4 regions of the Mesorhizobium sp. LSHC412B00 genome follow, and region 1 is predicted to be linked to each of the others. Evidence: predicted binding sites of a transcription regulator. Region 1 holds the regulator's gene; each other region holds the start of a gene.

Region 1 (5,846 bases):
GGCCTGTGCCACGCCCATGATCATGCCGATCACGCCTTCGACGGAGCCCACCGAAAGGTCGATGTTGCGCATGACGATGACCAGTACCATGCCGGTCGCCATGATCGCGACCGAGGACGTCTGCACCGACAGGTTCCAAAGATTGCGCGGCGTCAGGAAAAGCCCGCCCGACAGGATATGTATGCCGACCCAGATGACCAGCAGCGCGCCGACCATGCCGAGCATGCGCGTGTCGAGCTCGGTCGCCTTCAGGAACCGGGCGACCGCGCCGAGTTCAGACGCTCGTGCCGTATCGGCCTGCGGATTTGAGGTCGTGTCGGTCATGATGTCCTCCAGCGGCTTGCCGTCTGGCGCGGATGCCGGACCACAGCCTAGAAGTTTGCCGCCGATGGCGGAAACACACAATTCTCGTAGAGAAAACGCCGCGGCTTGACAGCCGCGGCGCCTCATTTCTTCAAGTCGTCGAGATCAGTTGCAAGCCGCGACGCTGCCTGCGGCGACGCCTGTGCAGACTTCGTCCTTCTTGATCCAGCCGGCGTCGATGACGACGTTGAGGTTGTCCTTGGTGATCGCGACGGGGGTCAGGAACAGCGACTTGACGGTGTTGCCGTCAGGCGTGGTGAAGTCCTTGGCGCCGGCAATGTCGCCCGTCTTCTTGCCATCGGCAAGCTGCGAGGCGATCTCGGCGGCGTTCTTGCCGAGTTCGCGCGCGTCTTTCCACACCGACACCGTCTGCGTGCCGAGCGCGATGCGGTTCAGGGCGGCATGGTCGCCGTCCTGGCCCGAGACCGGAACCGTTCCGGCAAGGCCCTGCGCCGTCAGCGCGGCGACAACGCCGCCGGCGGTGCCGTCATTGGCCGCAACCACGGCATCGACTTTGTTGTCGTTGGCGGTCAGGAACTGTTCCATGTTCTTCTGGGCGTTGGCCGGCAGCCAGCCATCGGTATAGGCCTCGCCGACATTCTTGATCTTGCCCGAGTCGATGGCTTCCTTGAGCACTTCCATCGAGCCCGAGAACAGGAAATCGGCATTCGGATCCGAGCCAGAGCCCTTTATGAAGACATAGTTGCCTTCGGGCTTCGCCTTGAACACTTCGCGGGCCTGCATGCGGCCGACTTCCTTGTTGTCGAAGGTCAGGTAAAAAACGTCCTTGTTCTCGATCAGGCGGTCATAGCCGACGACCGGAATGCCTTCGTCCAGCGCCTTCTGCACCGCCGGGCCGATGGCCGAGGCGTCCTGCGCCAGGATGATCAGCGAGTTGGCGCCCTGCGAGATCAGGCTTTCGACGTCGGTCAGCTGCTTGCCGGGATTGGACTGCGCGTCGGCCGAAATGTACTTGTCGCCGGCGGCTTCGATCGCCGTTTTCATCGCCGCCTCGTCGGTCTTCCAGCGCTCTTCCTGGAAGTTCGACCACGACACGCCGATGACCTTGTCCTTCGCCTGCGCGACCGACATCAGCGCCAGCGACATGGCGACACCCGCCAGCATGGCGGCTGCAAATCTGTTCATTATAACCCTCCCTGCGCCGCCCACGGCGCGACAAAACCGGCCCGAAGGCCTGCACAAAGAGGCTCCATTTTTTCGAGCCTCGAAAAAATACTGGTTCAATGATAAGGCACTGTCAACATCGATTATGATGGATTCTGATAGCGTTGCCGAATTTTTTCGAGCTCCGCAATAAACAATGACAGGGCTGCCGGCGTCTGCCAATATTTGGCTGGTGCCGTCGAACGCCTTCACTATCATGAGGCGCGAGGAGGCCGGGAGGAAAACAAATGTCGGTTGGGATCCGCCACGACGATCTGCGCCGTCGCAACCGTGCGATGGTGATTTCGGCCGTGCGCCGGGCCGGCCAGCCGTCGCGGACCGAGATTGCGGCGACCACCGGCCTCAGCCATTCGACGATATCGGCAATCTCGTCTGATCTAATTCAAGAAGGCATCCTGATTGAAGGCAAGCCTGGCGAGACCGGCTCGCTGAAACGCGGCCGGCCGCAGGTCGGCCTTGGCCTCAACCCGGAAGCGGCGGCGGTCATGACCGTGGTGCTGTCGCTGAACTTCCTCTCCGTCACCGTCATCGACTATGCCGGCCAGGTGGTCGCGGAAGAACAGCGCCGGCTCGACACGCTGACCATGCCGCGCGACGAGCTGATCGGCGAATGCGTAGCAATCGTCGGGCGGCGTCTCGCGGACCCGGACCTCGATGTCCAGAGCATCGCCCGCATTGCCATGGGCATCCAGGGCATCACCGATTCGCAGGCGCGGGCCATGCTGTGGTCGCCAATCACGCCACTGACCGACATTGCCTTCGCCGACATGTTGGAAGCGGAATTCGGCATTCCTGCCACCATGGAGAACGACTGCAATATGATGGCGGTGGCCCTGCAATGGCGCCAGCCCGAGCGCTACCGCGACAATTTCATCGCGATCCTCTTGTCGCACGGCATCGGCATGGGGCTGGTGCTGAAAGGCGAACTGTTCACCGGCACCCATTCCTCGGGCGGCGAGTTCGGCCACATGATCCACCGTCCGGGCGGCGCGCTCTGCCGCTGCGGGCGGCGCGGCTGCGTCGAGGCCTATGCCGGAAACTACGCCATCTGGCGCAGCGCCAAAATGATGAGCGAAGATGCCGAGCCGGTCGATATCGGCGACGCTGATATGCGCGCACTCGCCGCGCGCGCCCGCGAAACCGATGGCCCGGAGCGCGAAGCCTATCGCAAGGCCGGTGAGGCGCTCGGCTTCGGCCTCGGCAGCCTGTTTGCGCTGATCGACCCGGCGCCTGTCGCCATGGTTGGCGTCAGCGCCGCCGCCTTCGACCTGATCGAGCCGGCATTGCGCGAAGCGATCGCCCAGACCGCCGGCGGCCAGCACTCGAAATCGATCTCCTTCGACACCGAGCCCAACGAGCTGCCGCTGATCCGCGAAGGCTGTGCCATGCGCGCGCTCGGCTTCGTCGATCAGGAGATTTTCGCGCCGGGCATTCAGGCCAAATCCGGCAAGCATGTCGCCTGAATGGCCGGCAACGGCGCGACGCGCAGCATCCTAGTCTTCCCTGATCGCGTAGCCGGCGCCGCGAATGGTACGGATGACATCCGGCATGCGGCCGTTGTTGACCGCTTTGCGTAAGCGCCCGACATGGACGTCGACGGTTCGCTCGTCGATGTAGATCGTCTCGCCCCAGACATTGTCGAGCAGCTGGCTGCGCGAGAACACGCGGCCGGGATGGCGCATCATGAATTCGAGCAGCCGGAACTCGGTCGGTCCGAGCCTGATCTCGCTCTTCTTGCGGTAGACACGGTGCGACTCGCGGTCGAGCACGATGTCGCCGACCTTGAGCACGCTGGACAGCACTTCCGGCTTGGCCCGGCGCAGCAGCGCCTTCACGCGCGCCATGAACTCCGGCGTCGAGAATGGCTTGACCAGATAGTCGTCGGCACCGGTGGACAGGCCGCGCACGCGATCGCTTTCCTCACCGCGCGCGGTCAGCATGATGATCGGCAGCCGCTCGGTTTCGGGCCGCACTCTAAGCCGCCGGCAGAGCTCGATGCCGGAAACAGCGGGCACCATCCAGTCGAGCACCAGGAGATCGGGCACGTTTTCCTGCAGGCGGATCTCGGCCTCGTCGCCGCGTGTCACCACCTCGACGTGATAGCCTTCGGATTCGAGGTTGTAGCGGAGGAGCACGCCTAGCGGCTCCTCGTCCTCCACGACCATGATGCGTGGCGCGATCATAGGCAGTTCACCCTCATCAGGCCGGCGTGGCCATCGCCGTCTCGTCCTGCTTCGGACGATTGGCGGGCAATTGCTGGCCGGTCAGCACATAATACGCATTTTCGGCGATGTTGGTGACATGATCGCCGATGCGCTCAAGATTCTTGGCGCAGAACAAGAGATGCGTGCAGGCGGTGATGTTGCGAGGGTCTTCCATCATGTAGGTCAAGAGCTCACGAAACACGGACGTGTATTTGACGTCGATGCGCTCGTCGTCATTCCTGAGTTTTGCAAGAGCTGCCGCATCGGTGGCGGCATATTCCTCGACGACGCCTTGCACCTGGATCAGCACCAGCTGCGCCATGGCATCGATGGAGTGCGAGAGGTCGCGCGGCGTGACGCTCAAGCCCACGGTGCCGACGCGTTTGGCGATGTTCTTGGCGAGATCGCCGATGCGCTCGAGGTCGCCGGCCATGCGGATCGAGCCGACCACGGCGCGCAGATCGTTGGCCATCGGCTGGCGCTTGGCGATCAGCGTGATGGCGCGGTCGTCCAGTTCGCGCTGGCGCGCATCCATGATGGCGTCGTCGGAAACGACACGCTGTGCCAGCGCATTGTCCGAATTGAGCAGCGCCCTGGTCGAGCCGCTGACCATCGAGCCTGCCAGATCGCCCATGTCGCCGATCAGCTTGCTGATCTGCCCGAGCTCTTCATCGAAGGAGGCGACGGTATGTTCACCCATGATCTTGGTCCTCGTGCCTGAAAATTCACCCGCCGGACGGCTCAGCCGAAGCGGCCGGTAATGTAGTCCTGGGTGCGCTTGTCGTCGGGGTTGGTGAACATCTTGTCGGTGGCGCCCTCCTCGACGAGATAGCCGAGATGGAACATCGCCGTGCGCTGCGACACGCGCGCCGCCTGCTGCATCGAGTGGGTGACGATGACGATCGTGTAGTTCTGGCGCAGTTCGTCGATCAGCTCCTCGACACGGGCGGTGGCGATCGGATCGAGCGCCGAGCAGGGCTCGTCCATCAGGATCACCTCCGGCGACACGGCGATGGCGCGCGCGATGCACAGGCGCTGCTGCTGGCCGCCGGACAGGCCGGTGCCGGGCTCCTGCAGGCGGTCCTTGACCTCGTTCCAGATCGCCGCCTTCTTCAGGCTCTGCTCGACGATCTGGTCCATGTCGGACTTGCGCTTGGCCAGCCCATGGATGCGCGGGCCGTAGGCGACGTTCTCGTAGATCGACTTCGGGAACGGGTTGGGTTTCTGGAACACCATGCCGACGCGGGCGCGCAGTTCGACGACATCGATGTTCTTGTCGTAGATGTCGTCTTCATCGAGCGTGATCTTGCCGGTCACCCGCGCCAAATCGATGGTGTCGTTCATGCGGTTGAGGCAGCGCAGGAAGGTCGACTTGCCGCAGCCGGACGGGCCGATCAGCGCCGTCACCTGGTTCTGACGCACGTCGAGATTGACGTCGAACAACGCCTGCTTCTCGCCGTAGAAGACGCCGACCTTGTCGCCGCGCATCTTGATGACTTCGTTCGACTTGGCGTTCATTTTGTCGCCCACTGCATTCTCAAGGGACTGTTCGGTCATGATGTTCATACCAAATTGCCTTTTTTCTACCAGCGCCGCTCGAAGCGGCGCCGGAGCACGATCGCGGTGATGTTCATGGCCATGAGGAAGACGAGCAGGATGATGATGGCGCCGGACATGCGCTCGACAAAAGCGCGCTCAGCCTCGTTTGCCCACATATAGATCTGAACCGGCAGCGCGGTCGCCGGATCGAAAGGCGTCGTCGGATAATCGGCGACGAAAGCGACCATGCCGATCAAGAGCAGCGGTGCTGTCTCGCCGAGCGCACGCGCCAGGCCGATGATGGTGCCGGTAAGGATGCCTGGGGCGGCAAGCGGCAGGATGTGATGGAACACCATCTGCATCTTGGAGGCGCCGAGACCTAGGGCCGCCGAGCGGATCGACGGCGGCACCGCGGCGAGGGCGGCGCGCGTGGCGATGATTATGGTCGGCAATGTCATCAAGGTCAGCACCAGGCCGCCGACGAAGGAAGCCGAGCGCGGCATGCCGAGGAAGTTGATGAACACGGCAAGGCCAAGCAGACCGAAGACGATCGAC
Region 2 (5,846 bases), on a different contig from region 1:
TACCCCGGCAACTACGGTTTCGTGCCGCACACGCTGTCGGGCGACGGCGACCCGATCGACGTTCTGGTCTGCAACACCCGCGCGCTGGTGCCGGGCTGCGTCATCAATGTGCGACCGATCGGCGTGCTGGTGATGGAAGACAATGCCGGCCAGGACGAGAAGGTCATTGCCGTGCCGTCGCCGAAGCTGACGCTGCGCTACGAAAACGTCACCGAATACACCCAACTGCCCGAGATCACCCGCGACCAGGTCCAGCACTTCTTCGAGCACTACAAGGATCTCGAGCCCGGCAAATGGGTCAAGATCGAAGGCTGGCACGATTCCAAATACGCCAAGAAGATGATCGTCGACGCGATCGCACGGGCGAAGGCGGCGAAGTAGCGCCGAGAGAGGCCTGCGTCTCGTTCAAGTAAGCGGCAAACGCCAGCGCGAGGCACCCCTCTGGCCTGCCGGCCATCTCCCCCTCAAGGGGGGAGATCGGATGTCGCAACGGCTTTCGTCAATTTTCAGCGCCGAAAGAAAAAGCGCCGCCAGCGAAGCTGCCAATCTCCCCCCTTGGGGGGGAGATGCCCGGCAGGGCAGAGGGGGTGCCTTGCACCCACGTGACTAGTTATCCACCCGACCAAACGCCGGCACGTTGCCGATGACGGTGTGCTTGTCCTTGCCACAGGCGAAACTCTTCGCCTTTTCGTCGGCCAGCTTGCGCGCCTGGTCATTGGCCTGCGGGTTGCCGGTGGCCAGCACGAGGCCGATGGTGCAGCCGTCGCGGGCTTCCATCTGGGCGACCTTGGCGACGAGCAGCACTTCGGTCGGCTTGTTCTCGTCCTCGGGATTGCTGATCGAGCGGCGGTGGATGACGGCAAAGGGAACGGCAACGTCGCCCTTGGTCTCGATGCGCCACTCGACCTTGGCGCCGGACGAGTTGAAGCCGGAAAAGCTCTCCCAGACCGAGGTCATGTCGCCGCCGGGCGGAAATCCGTAGAACAGCGATTCACGGGCGTCGTCATAGGCGATCAGCACGGGATAGCCACGATAGCCGGAGCAGGCGAGTTCGGCCCATTCGCCGTCGCCTTCCTGCGCCTGCGCATAGGTGACGCAGTCCTTTTGCGAGTCGAGGTCGGTGTAGACGCTTGATATGCCGTCGGCATGGGCGGTTTGGGATAGGGCGGCGAGGGCGAATGGAACAAGCAGCAGGGTTCGCATGCGGACGTCTCCCGTGAAGTTCGCCCCAGCCTATCGCCAAATCTGCGGCCGGCCTAGCGTGCCAATCTCAACGTTGGCGCCGCCCAATCGCCCTGCCGGGCAATTCTCCCCCTGAACGGGAGAAAGTGGCCGGCTGCGCCGCTGGCGACAACCTTGCAACGCTGGCAATTGGCGAAATCGTGATGAGAGCGTTCCTCGCCCCATTTCCGGGAAAGGATGCCGGCAGGTGAGGGGCGGCGCCAACGTTCGAAATGTTATTTCTTCAAGCTCGCCTCGATCAGCAGGTCGGCGTTGTGGGCGACCGCTGCCGCCGGGCCTCCGAGGCCGAAGAGCTGGCCACTGATATAGGCGCCTTCGATCAACAGCAGCAGGCCGTCGCCGAGCGTGTCAGGGTCTTTAGCGCCCATCGCTGCGGCCATCGCGCGCAGGCGGTGGCGCAACTCCTGCTTGTTGGCCTCGCTGACGACGCGCGCCGGATGGCCATGTTCGGGATATTCCACCGCCGCGTTGGTCATGCCGCAGCCGCGATAGTCCGGCCTTTGCGTGCGCTTGCCGACGCGAGTCAGGAAAGCCCTGAGCTGTGCCCGTGGGTCGCCGGGATGGGCAGCCACGGCTTCGTCGAAACGCTCCCAATACTCACGGTCATATTGCCTGAGATAGGAAGCGGCGAGCTCGTCCTTGGAGGGAAAGCTGCGGTAGAGGCTGGGCTTGGTGACGCCGGCGCGCTTGACGATCTCGTCGACGCCGATCGCCCGGATGCCGCGGCGGTAGAACAGGTCGTAGGCCACGTCGAGGATTTTCTTGGCAGCCTTGGGCGGTGCGGCTGCATGACCGTCCTTGATGGTCAGTTCAATATTTTTGTCCGTTGGCATGGTATGACTCGATTGACGTGTTACCGATCGGTACGTATACATGTCCTCACCCTGCAACGTACCGGTCAGTAACATGATAGCTCAATCCCGTCCCTTTGGCCAGCGCTACGCTTTCGTCGTGGTTGGCGTCATCTTCCTTTGCCTATTGATCGCGGCCGGGCTTCGTTCCGCACCCTCGGTGATGATGCTGCCGTTGGATAAAAGCTTCGGCTGGGGGCGCGATACGGTTTCGATTGCCGCTGCGATCGGCATCTTCCTTTACGGCCTGACCGGGCCGTTTGCCGCCGCATTGATGGAGCGTATCGGCTTGCGCCGCACGCTGCTTGCCTCGCTTGTGATCATGTCGGGCTCGACCGCGCTCAGCCTACTGATGACCGAGCCCTGGCACCTGTTCCTCACCTGGGGCGTGTTTTCCGGCATCGGCTCCGGCGCGGTCGCCACCGTGCTCGGCGCCACCATCGTCAACCGCTGGTTCAAGACCAATCGCGGCTTGGTGATGGGGCTGATGTCTGCCTCCAGCGCCACCGGCCTGTTGGTGTTCCTGCCGCTGCTGGCATCGCTCGCCCAGTCGGGCGGCTGGCAGCCCGTCGCTACCGCCGTCTCGATCGCCACCGCCTGTCTTCTGCCGCTGGTCTGGCTGTTGGTTCCGGAGCGTCCCGCTTCGATCGGCATGGTGCGCTATGGCGCCGGGGCCGATGACGTGCCGCCGGTATCGCCGGCATCGCAAGGCAATTTCCTGGCGCATACGCTCAACACGCTGCGCCGCGCCGCCGGCACCCGCGTCTTCTGGTATCTGTTCGCCACCTTCTTCATCTGCGGCTTCACCACCAACGGGCTGGTCGGCACGCATCTGATCTCCTTCTGCGGCGACATGGGCATCCCCGAGGTACAGGCCGCGGGCCTGCTGTCGCTTATGGGCATTTTCGACCTGATCGGGACGACGCTCTCGGGCTGGCTCACCGACCGTTTCGACCCGCGCAAGCTGCTCGGCGTCTACTACGGCATTCGCGGTCTGGCGCTGATCTATCTGCCCTATTCCGGCTTCTCGGCGACCAGCCTGATCATCTTCGCCGTGCTCTACGGTCTCGACTGGATCGCCACCGTGCCGCCGACGCTCAGGCTCGCCAACGAGGCCTTCGGTGACCGCAGCGGCCCGATCGTGTTCGGCTGGATCGTAGCCGGCCACCAAGTCGGCGCCGCCACCGCCGCCGGCTTCGGCGGCACCATGCGCGAACTGCAGGGCAATTACGAACTGGCTTTCCTGATCGCCGGCATGACGGCGATCGTGGCTGCGTGTCTGTCGCTGCTGATCAATACGAGCAGGCCGGCTTTCGATCCGGAGCCGCAAGCGGCGTAAGGCGCGGTACTAATCTCCCGCCTGAGGGGGGAGATGGCCGCGAAGCGGCCAGAGGGGGTCCGTGCGACCGGACTCAGCCTCTTGCGCAGAGGTCGGCGCTCCAAGCGAGGCGACCCCCTTCTGTCGCCTTCGGCGACATCTCCCCCCTCAAGGGCGGAGATCACCTGTCGATTGTTATCAAAGTTTCATCTTCCCGAGATGTGGCTGAAACATTGAAGCTGGAGCTTGCTGGCACCGTTCGAAGCCATCAGGAGACAGCCATGAACAAGATCTCGTTGACCCGCCGCGCTTTCGTCACCTCTGCCAGCGCCGCCGGTCTGCTCGGCGCATCGGGGCTCGCTTTGCCCTATTATTCGCGCGCCAGCCAGCGCCCGGCCTTCACCCATGGCGTCCAGTCCGGCGATGTCGATGCCTCGAGCGGCATGGTGTGGACGCGCACCGACCGGCCTTCGCGCGTCATGTTCGAAGTGTCGTCGACGGAAAACTTCGCCAATGCGACGCGGCTGGCGCCGCTCGATACCTCGCCGGCCAGCGACTTCACGGTCAAGCGCCTGCTTACCGACCTCGCCTCCGACCAGGATATCTTCTACCGGATGACTGCCGCCGACCTGTCGGATATCAACGCCGTTTCCGAACCGATCGTCGGCCGTTTCCGCACAGCACCCGCCTCGAAGCGCGACATAAAATTCGCCTGGTCGGGCGACACGGCCGGCCAGGGCTGGGGAATCGATGAGACCGGCATGAAAACCTACGCCACCATCGCCAGGCACACGCCGGATTTCTTCCTGCATTCCGGCGACACCATCTATGCCGATGGCGCCATGAAGGACGAGGTAGACCTGCCTGGCGGCGGCAAGTGGAAAAACGTCGTCCTGATCGACGGCAAGCGCAAGGTGGCCGAGACGCTGGATGAGTACCGCGACCAGTGGAAATACAACATGATGGACAAAAACGTTCTGGCCTTGAGCGCCATCTGCCCGACCTTCTACCAGTGGGACGATCACGAGGTGCTGAACAACTGGTCGGATTCGAAGAATCTCGGCGCCGACAGCCGCTACACCGAAAAATCCATCCATGTGCTCGCGGCGCGTGCGGCGCGCGCCTTCCATGAGATGACGACGATCCGCTACGAGCCGTCCGAGCCCGGCCGCGTCTACCGCAAGATCGCGCATGGGCCGCTGCTCGACGTGTTCTTCCTCGACATGCGCTCCTATCGCGGCCCGAACGGCCCCGACATGCAGGAGGACATGACGCCGCAGTCACGCATGCTGGGCGAACAGCAGACGAAATGGCTGAAGCGCGAGCTGACGAATTCCAGGGCGACCTGGAAGATCATTGCCGCCGACATGCCGCTCGGCCTCGTCGTCTGGGACGACGGCGCCAAGAAGGTCGGCGCGGAAGCCATCAGCAATGGCGACAATGGCCTGCCCAAAGGCCGCGAGCTCGAGATCGCCGACCTGTTGCGCTACATCAAGACTGCCGGCATCACCAACACGGTCTGGTTGACCGCCGATGTCCACTACACGGCGGCGCACTATTACAACCCCGACAAGGCGCGGTTCCAGGATTTCAATCCTTTCTGGGAATTCGTCTCGGGCCCGATCCACGCCGGTACCTTCGGTCCCAATGATTTCGACATGACCTTCGGCCCGGAGCTGAAATTCATCAAGGCGCCGACCACCGAACAGGGCCAGAACCTGCCACCCTCGGCCGGCCTGCAGTTCTTTGGCCTGGTGGACATTTCAGGGGCGACAGAGCAGCTGACCGTGCGGCTGATGGATCGCGACGACATCGAGCTTTACAAGGTGACGCTCGATCCGGTGCGGTCGGCGTAAGCCTTTGGGTCGGTGCGAAGGATCGCTATGCCTGGAATGGGCAGCCGTCAGTCCGGGTAGCAAACCGTCGGAATCTTCGGCCACACCGCGCTGTCGCAGCCTGCAACCTGCTGCCTCTGCTTGAAAGAGGCGCTGACCGGGCCGGTGACCACGGGGTCGACGCCATCAGGGGCGTCGGCAAACATCTGCTCGGCCGTCCGGTCGGACGACGAAGCCGGATTGGCTTCCTTCACCGTGGCGGCCGATTGAGCGGCATTGGCCGCCAGCACGGCAGCGAATGCGACCGAAGCGATGAGGGGCCAAAATCGGTTGAGTTTGTCGGTCATCAATTTCGAACTACCCGGGCCCAGAAAGGTTCCCGCCTTGGTTAACAAAACCATCTCACACCGAGATGCTTAAGATTTGATGAGTATTTGGTGGTGCGCCTCCTCTTTCGCAATTGCGAAAAACCCTGTATGAGCCGCGCAACCGAAAGAGGCGGCGCCTTTTGGCCTGCTGCCTGCAACGCTCCCGAGACCACAAAATGAAAATTCGTAATATCGCGATCATCGCGCACGTCGACCATGGAAAAACCACCCT
Region 3 (5,846 bases), on a different contig from region 1:
CAAGCGCGGCATCATCCTCGAACTCGGCATAGACGACCACGTCGATCGCATCCGACAGCGGATCGACCTTGGTGTTGAGCGTCACCTCGAAGAGGCTTGAATGCGGGATCTTGCCCAGCGCGAGCAAGCCCGTGCGCACGGCCTCGACATCGTCCTTGCGCCGCGCGCTGAAGAAAACGATATGCCGGATCACGCCTGCCTCCACGTTCGATTTGCGGCATGTTTTGTGTGAGCGGGACCGTCGCGTCAACCGCCACGATGTCGCGCCCGGCAATGCCGGCAGGCGACTTTGCAGAGGCGCAAAAAGCTAGGCTTTGCCGGTGACGTAGCGCACGACGCGCGACATCTCCCTGACCGTCGTGTCGAGATAGCGGCCCTGATTGTAGAGGCCGTCCCAGATCAGGAAAAAGGCGATGGCGACGATGACGATGACATAACGCATGGCTGAAACTAACGTATGTGGCTGTTCGTAACCATAGCGATTTCACCGGCGGTCGCTCGCCCTCATCGATTCTGGCCTAGGGCACGCCACCTGGGCCAGTGCCGGGCACGGCTTGCCTCTTGAAGTTCCGGTCGATGCGGTGGAAGATTGTGGCGAAAATTTTAAGCAGGCTACGGCGTTCGCGCCTGGCGAATGAAAGTGGAGGATGTGGAGGCCGGCAGATCTTGCGCCGCCCCCGCGGAAGTCCAGGGGGGTGTGAGATGGCTGTCAGGGAATACAAAGGCATCGGCGACGCCATCAGGCTGGACGAACTCAATTTCGCCGAGATGGTCAAGGGCCTGCCGGCCAAGGCGCGCATGGTGCTGTCGGCGGCGATGAAATTGCCGCGCGGTTCGCTGAAGGTGAGGATGCCGGATGGCCGGGCGGTTCTTGTCGGCGGCAACGGACCCGGCCCGGATGCCGAACTGGTGTTGAAGAACTGGCGCCTGCCCGGCCGTGCCTTTTCCGGTGGCACCATCGGCGTTGCCGAATCCTACATGGACGGCGACTGGGAAAGCCCTGATGTAACCAGCTTCCTCGAACTGTTCGTCGTCAACTCGGCTGTTGGCGAGCGCATTGCCGGCGGCGCCAGCTGGCTCATCAACACGGTCCAGCGCATCCGCCACTGGTTCAACGAAAACACCCGCACCGGCTCGAAGCGCAACATCTCGGCGCATTACGATCTCGGCAACGCCTTCTACAAGCAATGGCTCGATCCCAGCATGACCTATTCGTCGGCGCTCTATGCGACCGGCGCCAACGACCTGGAAAGCGCTCAGGCCGCCAAATACCGCGCGCTGGCCAAGGATACCGGCATCGGCAAGAAGGACCATGTGCTCGAGATCGGCTGCGGCTGGGGCGGTTTTGCCGAATTTGCCGCGCGCGAGATCGGCTGCCGCGTCACCGGCCTGACCATCAGCCGCGAACAGCACGATTTTGCCAAGGCGCGCATCCAGAAGGCCGGGCTTGCCGACAAGGTCGACATCAAGCTGCAGGATTACCGAGATGAAACGGGCACTTACGACCGCATCGCCTCGATCGAGATGTTCGAGGCGGTCGGCGAAAAATATTGGCCGGTTTTTTTCGGCAAGATGAAGGCGTGCCTGAGGCCCGGCGGCACCGCCGGCCTGCAGATCATCACCATCAACGAGGCCGCTTACGACACCTATCGGGCGCGGCCGGATTTCATCCAGCGCTATGTCTTCCCGGGCGGCATGCTGCCGACGCCGTCGATCCTGAAGACGCTGGGCAGCGACCATGGCCTTTCCCATCTGCGCGAGCGCGTCTTTCCGGACGACTATGCCCGCACGCTTGCCGAATGGCGCAACCGCTTCTGGGCGTCGTGGGAAAAGATCGTCCCGCTCGGCTTCGACGACCGCTTCAAGAAGCTTTGGGAATTTTATCTCCACTATTGCGAAGCCGGCTTTAGAGCCAGCTACATCGACGTGCGCCAAGTGGTCTACAAAGCCTGATCCGAAGCGTGATTGAGCGGGCGTATGCCCGCTCGTTTTCCCTGTTAGCTGCACGTTGCCTCAAAGCAGGATGCGATACTTCGCAAACCCGGATTCGCCCTCGCCGGCCGGCTCGATCTTGAGCGATTTCACCCCAGATATGAAATCCTTCGCTTTGGGGCCGGTCTCGAACACGACGCTGGTGCCGGGCAGCGGCGTGAACGACCAATTGTCGTCGGCCGAGGGGTTGATCGTGCCTTCGCTGACGACGTAGCGCACGATCACGTCGCGGTTGGTGTCCGGCGCCTCGTAGATGATCTTCGAGGCATTGATGTCGGGGAAATTGCCGCCACCGCCGGCGCGGTAATTGTTGGTGGCGACGACGAATTTCGCTGCCGGATCAATCGGCTTGCCGTCGAAGCTGAGGCCGACGATGCGGTTCGAGCCGGCATTGGCGACGCCACCCTTGGCATCGTATTTCGGCAGCTGCGACAGGTCTATTCCGTAGCTGACGCCATCGATCACATCGAAATTGTAGGACGGGAATTCGGTGTCGATGAGCGCCTGGTCGGCTTTGCCCGGCTCGATCTTCCTGAAAATGCCGGCCGACATTTCCAGCCATTCCTTCACTTGCGCGCCGGTGATTTCGACGGCACGAACCGTGTTCGGATAGAGATAGAGGTCGGCGACGTTCTTGATGGCGATGTCGCCCACCGGCACGTCGGTATAGTAGTCGGCGCCGTTGCGCCCGCCGGCCTTGAAGGGCGCCGCCGCCGACAGCAGCGGCACGTCCTTCCACTGCGTGCTTTTTAATATGTCCTTGAGGTACCAGCTCTGCGCCTGGTTGACGATCTGCACCGACGGATCGTCGGCGACCAGCGCGAAATAGGAATAGAGCGGCGCCGAGGTCTTGCCGACCGGTCGGCGGACATAGGCAAGTGTCGCCTCATGGTCCGCCTTCAGCGCATCGACGACGCGCTGGTCGTCCGCCACCGTCGGCTTGTTTGCCTTGTCGACGCGCTCGTAGATCGGCCTTGCCTCAGATGTGGCCGAGGCTACGCGCCATTTCGATCCGTCCCGTTCCAGAAGCAGATCGATCAGTCCCATATGCGAGCCCCAGAAACCGCCCATCACGGCGGGCTTGCCCTGCAGCGTGCCTTTCTCGGTGTCGACGCCTTCGAGCGCCTGAAAATCCTTCTTGCCGGGGAAGACGAGATGCTGATGGCCGGTGAACACCGCATCGATGCCTTCGACGCCGGCGACGAAGAAGGAGGCGTTCTCCATGCCGTCGCCCTGCTTGATATCGATGCCGGAATGCGAGAGCGCGATGACGATGTCGGCGCCCTCCTCCTTGATCTGCGGCACCCATGCCCTGGCCGCCTCGACGATGTCGCGCGTCCTGACATTGCCTTCCAGGTTCTTCAGGTCCCAGACCATGATCTGCGGCGGCACAAAGCCGATGATGCCGATCTTGATCGGCTGCTCGGCGCCCGACCCGTCCTTGATCTTCTTGTCGAGGATGACATAGGGCTTGAGGTAGAGCTTGTCGTCGCGCGGTTTGGCGGCAAGCTCGGTGCCGCGGATCAGATTGGCGCAGACGAAGGGGAAATTGGCTCCGGCCAGCACCTTGTCGAGGAACGACAGGCCGTAATTGAACTCGTGATTGCCGAGCGTCGAGCATTCATAGCCCAGCAGGTTCATGCCCTTCATGATCGGATGCAGATCGCCTTCCTTGAGGCCCTTCTCATAGGCGATGTAATCGCCCATCGGATTGCCCTGCAAAAGATCGCCATTGTCGATCAGCATCGCATTGGTGGCTTCCTTGCGCACCGCCGCGATCAGTGAGGCCGTCCGTGACAGGCCCATCGTGTCGTTGGCTTTGTCGGCGTAGTAGTCGTAAGGCAGCACATTCACATGGATGTCGGTGGTCTCCATGATCCTCAGATGCGCCTGATTGGCCTGCGCGCGGGCGGAAAACGGATGGAGCATGATCAGCGCCCCGCTGGCGGCCGTACCGGCAAGAAAACTACGGCGGGAGACGGGGTAATTGAGATGCGGCATTGGTTTTCCTTCCCAGCGACGTGACAAGATCCCAGCCCCGGGCGGAAGCTTCGCGCCGAAAACCGGCCATGTCCATCGGGAAGTCAGTCGATCAGCAAAAGGTGACGGCTGGATGAATATCCTTGGCCGCGGTTGAGAACCTCAGCCCTTGTCATCGTCGCCCTGGGTGATCAGCCGCGCGCTGCGCTGGCCGGTGAAATAGATCCATAGCCAGCTAAGCGACACCGAGAGCCGGTTGCGGAAACCGATCAGGAAGTAGATATGCGCCACGCCCCACAGCCACCAGGCAAGCCATCCCGTGAGCTTGATCGAGCCGAAATCGATCGCGGCTGCCCACTTGCCGATCGTCGCCAGGTCGCCGGCATGTTTGTAGCGGAAAGGCCGCGGCGCGCCATCGCCGGCCAGCCGCGCCCTGATCGTCGCGGCGACATGCTTGCCCTCCTGCTTGGCCGAGGGCGCCACGCCGGGCACCGGTTTGCCGTCCGGCCGCAAGACATGCGCGGTGTCGCCGATGACGAAGATTTCAGGACTGTTCGGCACGGTCAGATCGGGCTCGACCATTACCCTGCCCGCCCGGTCCACCGGCGCGCCCAGCCACTCTCCCGCGGGTGAAGCCGCCACGCCGGCGGCCCACAGGATGGTTCGCGCCGGCAGATGCGTATCGCCAAAGACGACGCCTTCGGCATCGAGGCGCGTGACGGCGCGGCCAAGCTCGACCGTGACGCCCCGCCGCTCCAGCGCCTTGCGCGCATAGTCGGACAGCTTTGGCGCGAAATTGGCTAGGATCCTGTCTCCGGCCTCGACCAGCACCACACGCGCCTCACGCGTGTCGATGTTGCGGAATTCGCCGCGCAGCGTTTCATGCGCGAGTTCGACAATGGTGCCGGCAAGCTCCACGCCGGTCGGGCCGCCGCCGACGATGACCAGTGTCAGCAGTGCCTGGCGCTTGGCCGGATCGGTCTCGCGCTCGGCCTGCTCGAAGGCGAGCAGGATGCGCCGCCGAATGGTGGTTGCGTCTTCAAGCGTCTTCAGCCCGGGCGCGAAAGGCTCCCATTCGTCGTGGCCGAAATAAGCATGACGCGCGCCGGTGGCGAGCACCAGCGTGTCGTAGGGAACAGAACTGCCGTCCTCAAGCACCACGCGTTTGCCTGGACGGTCGACGCCGGTGACGTTGCCGAGCAGGGTCGTCACGTCCTCGCGCTTGCGCAGCAGATGACGGATCGGCCAGGCAACTTCCGAGGTCGCCAGCGAGGTGGTCGCCACCTGGTAGAGCAGCGGCTGGAAAAGGTGATGGTTGCGCTTGTCGATCATGGTGATGCGCACGGGTGCGCCGGCCAGCGCCCGCGTGAGTTCGAGACCGCCGAACCCTGCGCCGACGACAACGACATGATGGCTGGTTTCACTCATCGCATTCACCCCTGTTTGTCTCTCTTTATCTAGTGATTTTTGTGCACCGCAACAATGTCGCGGCGCGCTAGACTGCCGCGCGTAAGGCTGCCCAGGACTCGTCGCCGGATGTCGCGAATGCCTATGTCGGCAAGCCTGGACGGGTATAGCCTTGCAGGGGCTGGAACCACGGGAGTGAAGCATGGCCAACGACGATGACAAAGATCGCAAAGGGCGGGCGCAATATTCTTCGCCGCCTTACTTCTTGCACGAACTCGATCCGGAATTTCGCGCGCCATTGACCGACTGGACCGATGTGCGCCGTTGGCGCAAGGCCGAGCGCGAGCGTCTGATCGCGGCACGGTTGGCGGTTTCCGCCGATGCGCGGGTGGCGATGTCGCGGGCTATCGCCGAAGGGCTCGACGCGGCCATCGGCGACATTGCCGGCCGCATGGTCAGCCTCTATT
Region 4 (5,846 bases), on a different contig from region 1:
TGACCAGCGCCGTTTCGGTGATCTCGAGTTCGAGCCTGCCGGGCGTCAGGCCGGAGCCGAGCAGGACTTCATGCACCTTGCGGCTGAAATTCGGATTGTGGAGCTGCACCGCCGAGACATTGACCGCGACGGTGAGATGGTTCTTCCAGCGCGCTGCCTCGGCGCAGGCCGTCGCCAGCACCCATTCGCCGATCTGGATGATGACGCCGCTGTCTTCGGCCACCGGAATGAAGGTCGCCGGCGACACGTCGCCGCGCTGCGGATGATGCCAGCGGATCAGCGCTTCGAACCCAACCATCCGCCCGCTGCTGATCTCCTTTTGTGGCTGGTAGACGAGGCGAAACTCATCGCGCGCCATGGCCTGGCGCAGTTCGTGCTCCATCACGCGCCGGTCTCGCGCCTCGGCGCCCATCGAGGCCTCGAAGTAACGGTAGGTGTCTTTGCCCTCGGCCTTGGCGCGATAGAGCGCGGTGTCGGCTTGGCTGACCAGGATTGTCGGCTCATCGGCGTCGAGCGGATAAAGTGCAATGCCGATGCTGGCCGATACCAGGCCGCCACCGACCGACAGCCGGTTTTCCTCGCGCATGGCAGCCAGCACCGCCTCGGCGATGCGGCCGGCCGCCTGCGGATCGGGAAGGTTCGGAGCGATGATGGCGAACTCGTCGCCGCCGAGACGCGCCAGCATCTGTCCGTGGCGGAGCACGGCGGAGGCGCATAGCGCCACCTTCTGCAGCATGGCATCGCCGGCGCCATGCCCGAACAGGTCGTTCACTTCCTTGAAGCGGTCGAGGTCGAGCAGCAGCAGCGCAAGATGCCCGCCCTTGCCGCCGCGGTCCATTGCGGCAATTTCGGCCTCGAGCCGGCCGGAGAAACTGCGGCGGTTGGGGAGCCCGGTCAGCGGGTCGAAATGGGCGAGGCGCAGGATCTCCTGCTCGGCCTTCCTGCGTTCGCGGATGTCGCGCACGGCGACAACGCTGTGCCGCTTGCCGCAATAGTCGATGCTCCTTGCGATAAGTTCGACGGGGATGGTGGCGCCGTCATGGGCTCTGAGTTCGGCTTCCTGTGCCTGTCCGCTGCAGTCGGACATGCCGGCCGCGGTGCGTTCGCCGAAGAGGTCGCCAAGCAGCATCGCGTTCAGCACTTCCGGCGCAATGCCGGTTAGCGCGGCGATGCTGTCATTGGCGCTGACGATGCGGGCGCCGTCGCAGACGATCAGCCCCTCGACGGCGGCGTTGGCGAGGCCGTGCATGCGCTCGGCCTCGAGCTTGTGACGCCGGAAGCGAAGGTCGATCCACAATGCTGCGGCTGAAAGCACCAGGATAGCCATGCTGACTGCAGCGGCGGCGAAGGCCTGCGACATCGGTTCGACCGTGAACTGCGATATCTCGATGGAGGAGTCCGGGAAGATCGACACCGCGCCCATCGCGATGAAGTGCAGGCTGCAGATCGCCAGCGTCAACAGGATGGCGGCGGCGATTGTGGCCTGCATGGACGGCCGTCGCAACACGACCAGCAGCGCCAGCGCGGCGAGGGTGACGCCTGTCAGCACCGAGACGCCGACCAGCAGCGGGTTCCAGACGATGCGCCCTTCGACCTCGAAGGCGGCCATGCCGATATAGTGCATGGCGGCGATACCAGCGCCGAGGACCGCGCCGCCGACCAGAGGGTAGTCGATGCCCCGGCGCAAAGTGGCGATCCACATGCCCGCAGCGGTCAGGGCGACGGAACCGGCGAGCGAAAGCGCCGACATTTCCGTATTGTAGGCGTTGGGGATTCCGGGAGAAAAGGCAAGCATTGCGATGAAATGCGTCGCCCAGATACCGAAGCCGGTGGAAGTGGCTGCTATCATCAGCCAGGTATAGCGGTTGCGCTCGCTCGAGCGGTCGACATGGCGAAGCAGGTTGACCGCCGAGAAGGAAGAAATACCGCAAATGAGCGCTGCCAGTGCGACCAGTCTCAGATCGTGCTCATGCACGATACAATTATAGACCGTCAGCATCTCGCCCCACCTGCTCTCCCACAGCAATCAAGCCGTCCACTTGATTAGTATGCCACGCTTGACGAAGAATCGGTTATGCGAACTACAACTACAGCGGGTTTTTCGGGTTGTACGTTGCGGCGATCCTGTCTCATTCCAGACGCACGGTTACAGCAGCGCCTGGCGCGATGCCGCTCGGCCGATCTCGATCTGGCCGAGCGCCGGTTTGGCGGCCGCACGGTGCAGGTGCGTGGCGCTGTCACGCGGGCCCTTCACGCATCGCTGGGCGGTCGGCGATCCTTGCAGGCCCACCATGCCCCATTCTATCGCTGAGCCGGCTTGGCATTTCTCTCTGTCCTCGTTGCAAGGCGAGGGGGCGCGAAGTTAGCCGGGTATGAAATTCACGAAACAGCAACAAATCCGTTGTCCGATTGTCATCAGCGACACATATTGCGTTCGCGGGAGCACCCCTTTCGCCAATGACAAACGGGAGATGAAACATGAAGTTGTTCGGCTTTGCGGCCGGTGTTGCCGCCACCTTGACCCTGCTTTCCACCACCTCCGCCTTCACCGCCACCCAGATCAGTTGGTGGCATGCAATGACCGGCGCCAATGCCGAGGTGGTCGACAAGATCGCCAAGGATTTCAATGCCAGCCAGAGCGACTATGAAATTCTCCCTGTTTTCAAGGGCACCTATCCCGAAACGCTGAATGCCGGCATCGCTGCCTTTCGTGCGGGGCAAGCGCCCGACATCATCCAGGTGTTCGACGTGGGTACCGGTGTCATGATGGCCGCCGAAGGTGCGATCAAGCCGGTGGCCGATGTGCTGACCAGCGCCGGCGTGACCTTCGACAAGAGCCAGTATTTGCCCGGCATCGTCGGCTACTATTCGAAGCCGGACGGGACCATGCTGTCCTTCCCCTATAATTCCTCGTCGCCCATCCTCTACTACAACAAGGATATCTTCCAGAAGGCCGGGCTTGATGTGAACAATCCGCCAAAGACCTGGAACGAGGTGTGGGAAGCCGCCAAGAAGATCAAGGCGAGCGGCGCCGCTTCCTGCGGCTATACCTCGACCTGGTTGACCTGGATCCACCTTGAGGCCTTCGCTGCCTGGAATGACGTTTCCTATGGCACCAACCAGAACGGACTTGCCGGAACCGACGTCGAGCTCAAGATCAATGCGCCGATCTTCGTCAATCATTTCCAGGCGCTCGCCGACCTGGCCAAGGACGGCACCTTCAAATATGGCGGCCGTACATCCGAAGCCAAGCAGATCTTTCTTGCCGGAGAATGCGGCATCTTCACCGAATCGTCGGGGGGTCTCGGTGACATCGTCAAGTCGGGCATGAACTACGGCATCGGCCAGCTTCCCTATGATAGTGACGCCAAGGGCGCGCCCCAGAACACCACGCCGGGCGGCGCCAGCCTGTGGGTGTTCGGCAACAAATCGGACGAGGAATACAAGGGCGTCGCGGCGTTCTTCTCCTACCTGTCCAAGACCGAAGTGCAGGAGTATCTGCATCAGAAGTCGGGTTATCTGCCGGTGACGCTCGCTGCCTATGAGGCGACCAAGAAGTCCGGCTTCTATGACAAGAACCCGGGCCGTGAGACGCCGATCCTGCAGATGCTGGGCAAGGCGCCGACCGAGAACTCGAAGGGCGTGCGCCTCGTCAATCTGCCGCAGGTGCGCGACATCGAGAATGAGGAGTTCGAGAAGATGCTGGCCGGCCAGCAGACTGCGCAGCAGGCGCTCGACAACGCGGTCGCACGCGGCAACAAGGCGATTCAGGAAGCGATCGGAAACTGAAGCGATTGTCAGTTGAACCTCGTCCACGCGGACCCGCGTGGACGATTTCCTGAATAGCGAGGGAATCACCCTGTCTCCACGCGTCGTCTTTCCCAACAAGACCCTGCCTTACCTGCTGGTGGCGCCGCAACTCGCCATTACGCTGATCTTTTTCTACTGGCCGACCGGGCAGGCGCTCTACCAGTCGATGCTTAGGGAAGACCCGTTCGGGCTGAAGAGCAAGTTCGTCGGGCTCGCCAATTTTCGCAAGGTGCTGGCCGACCCGGCCTACCTCAACTCGATCAAAGTTACGCTGGTGTTCTCTCTGGCGACCGCGATGGTCGCCATGGGTGTGGCCCTGTTGCTTGCCGTCATGGCCGAGAAGGTGGTGCGCGGCAAAGGCCTTTATCGCACGCTGCTGATCTGGCCGTATGCGGTGGCGCCGGCGATTGCCGGCATGTTGTGGCTGTTTCTGTTCAACCCCTCGATCGGTTCGCTGGCCTACGCCTTGAGAGGTCTCGGCATCGCCTGGGATCCCTTGCTTAACGGAAGCCAAGCCATGATCCTGCTGGTATCTGCGGCTGCCTGGAAGCAGATCAGCTACAATTTCCTGTTCTTCGTCGCCGGGCTGCAGGCGGTGCCGAAGACGTTGATAGAGGCGGCGGCCATGGACGGCGCCGGGGAGACGAAGCGCTTCTGGACCATCGTCTTCCCGCTGCTCGCACCGACGACCTTCTTCCTGCTGGTCGTCAACACTGTCTATGCGCTGTTCGACACTTTCGGTATCGTTCATGCCGTCACCGGCGGCGGGCCAGGCAAGGCCACCGAGACGCTGGTCTACAAGGTCTACAATGACGGTTTCGTCAATTTGATCCTCGGCGATTCGGCCGCGCAGTCGGTCATCCTGATGGTCATCGTCATCTCACTCACGGCCATCCAGTTCCGCTATGTGGAACGCAAAGTCCACTACGGTTGAGCGCGAGCGATGATTGGTCAGTCCCCGCTTCGCGCCCTCATCGCCCACGCCGTGCTCATCCTGGGCATCCTGATCGTCGCTTTCCCGATCTACTACACCTTCGTTGCCTCCACGCAGACGCTGCAGACCATCCTCAAGCCGCCATTGCCTCTTTTGCCCGGCGACCAGGTCTGGAACAATTACAGCGAGGCGCTGTTCGGCGGTGTCGGCCGCATCGGCGGCGTCAGTGTCGGCCGATTGCTGCTCAACACCACGATCATGGCGCTCGGCATCGCGGTGGGGAAGATTTTCATCTCGATCCTTTCGGCCTATGCGATCGTGTTCTTCCGTTTTCCGCTTCGGATGGTCTTCTTCTGGCTGATCTTCATCACACTGATGCTTCCCGTCGAGGTGCGCATCCTGCCGACCTACAAGGTGATGGTCGATCTCGGCATGATCGACACCTATGCCGGCCTGATCATTCCGCTGATCGCCTCGGCCACCGCCACGCTTCTGTTTCGCCAGTTCTTCATGACCATCCCAGGTGAGTTGGTGGAAGCGGCGCGTGTCGACGGCGCCGGACCATGGCGCTTCTTTTTCGACATCCTGCTGCCGCTGTCGCGCACCAACATCGCAGCACTGTTCGTCATCCTCTTCATCTATGGCTGGACGCAGTACCTGTGGCCGCTGCTCGTCACCAACAGCAACGACATGAACACCATCGTCATCGCACTTAGAAAGATGGTTTCCTTCGCCGATGCCGATACCCAATGGCATCTGGTCATGGTCACCGCGATGCTGGCCATACTGCCGCCGATCCTGATCGTGGTGCTGATGCAACGCTGGTTCGTGCGCGGACTTGTCGATTCCGAAAAGTGAGAAGCCGATGGCGACCGTCGATCTGAAGGATGTGAAGAAGGTCTATCCCAGCGGCGTCGAGGCGGTGAGGGGTGTCTCCATCGCCATTCCCGACAAGGAGCTTTGCGTGCTGGTTGGGCCGTCCGGCTGCGGCAAGTCCACGCTGCTGCGGATGATCGCCGGGCTTGAGACCATTTCTTCCGGCACCGTCGCCATCGACGGCAAGATCGTCAACACGATCGGTCCGACCGAGCGCGACATCGCC

What was found. The regulator PhoB, encoded in region 1, activates phosphate uptake and scavenging genes when phosphate is short. The targets are predictions, from matches to a motif close to TGTCATNNANCTGTCAT.
Region 2: X757_RS152750 (alkaline phosphatase) is a predicted target of PhoB. The motif match lies at 3,605-3,621, and genes of this name have one in related genera.
Region 3: X757_RS146575 (bifunctional 2',3'-cyclic-nucleotide 2'-phosphodiesterase/3'-nucleotidase) is a predicted target of PhoB. The motif match lies at 4,095-4,111, and genes of this name have one in related genera.
Region 4: ugpB (sn-glycerol-3-phosphate ABC transporter substrate-binding protein UgpB) is a predicted target of PhoB. The motif match lies at 2,400-2,416, and genes of this name have one in related genera.

What each region holds. Positions count from the first base shown of each region.
Region 1 is NZ_AYWB01000015.1:53,151-58,996, forward strand. It holds gene X757_RS142135 (sugar ABC transporter permease) at 1-324, opposite strand, end outside; gene xylF (D-xylose ABC transporter substrate-binding protein) at 469-1,509, opposite strand; gene X757_RS142125 (ROK family protein) at 1,776-3,011, shown strand; gene phoB (phosphate regulon transcriptional regulator PhoB) at 3,042-3,731, opposite strand; gene phoU (phosphate signaling complex protein PhoU) at 3,748-4,452, opposite strand; gene pstB (phosphate ABC transporter ATP-binding protein PstB) at 4,494-5,318, opposite strand; gene pstA (phosphate ABC transporter permease PstA) at 5,336-5,846, opposite strand, start outside.
Region 2 is NZ_AYWB01000005.1:187,325-193,170, forward strand. It holds gene ppa (inorganic diphosphatase) at 1-381, shown strand, start outside; gene X757_RS152765 (hypothetical protein) at 607-1,203, opposite strand; gene X757_RS152760 (TetR/AcrR family transcriptional regulator) at 1,458-2,075, opposite strand; gene X757_RS152755 (MFS transporter) at 2,149-3,432, shown strand; gene X757_RS152750 (alkaline phosphatase) at 3,693-5,267, shown strand; gene X757_RS152745 (hypothetical protein) at 5,315-5,593, opposite strand; gene typA (translational GTPase TypA) at 5,791-5,846, shown strand, end outside.
Region 3 is NZ_AYWB01000009.1:192,025-197,870, forward strand. It holds gene X757_RS1000000165790 (Dabb family protein) at 1-193, opposite strand, end outside; gene X757_RS1000000169425 (hypothetical protein) at 308-442, opposite strand; gene X757_RS146580 (cyclopropane-fatty-acyl-phospholipid synthase family protein) at 703-1,953, shown strand; gene X757_RS146575 (bifunctional 2',3'-cyclic-nucleotide 2'-phosphodiesterase/3'-nucleotidase) at 2,014-3,993, opposite strand; gene X757_RS146570 (NAD(P)/FAD-dependent oxidoreductase) at 4,135-5,400, opposite strand; gene X757_RS146565 (5-formyltetrahydrofolate cyclo-ligase) at 5,582-5,846, shown strand, end outside.
Region 4 is NZ_AYWB01000012.1:60,573-66,418, forward strand. It holds gene X757_RS144175 (EAL domain-containing protein) at 1-1,999, opposite strand, end outside; gene X757_RS1000000168085 (hypothetical protein) at 2,147-2,293, opposite strand; gene ugpB (sn-glycerol-3-phosphate ABC transporter substrate-binding protein UgpB) at 2,479-3,789, shown strand; gene ugpA (sn-glycerol-3-phosphate ABC transporter permease UgpA) at 3,860-4,744, shown strand; gene ugpE (sn-glycerol-3-phosphate ABC transporter permease UgpE) at 4,754-5,602, shown strand; gene X757_RS144155 (sn-glycerol-3-phosphate import ATP-binding protein UgpC) at 5,610-5,846, shown strand, end outside.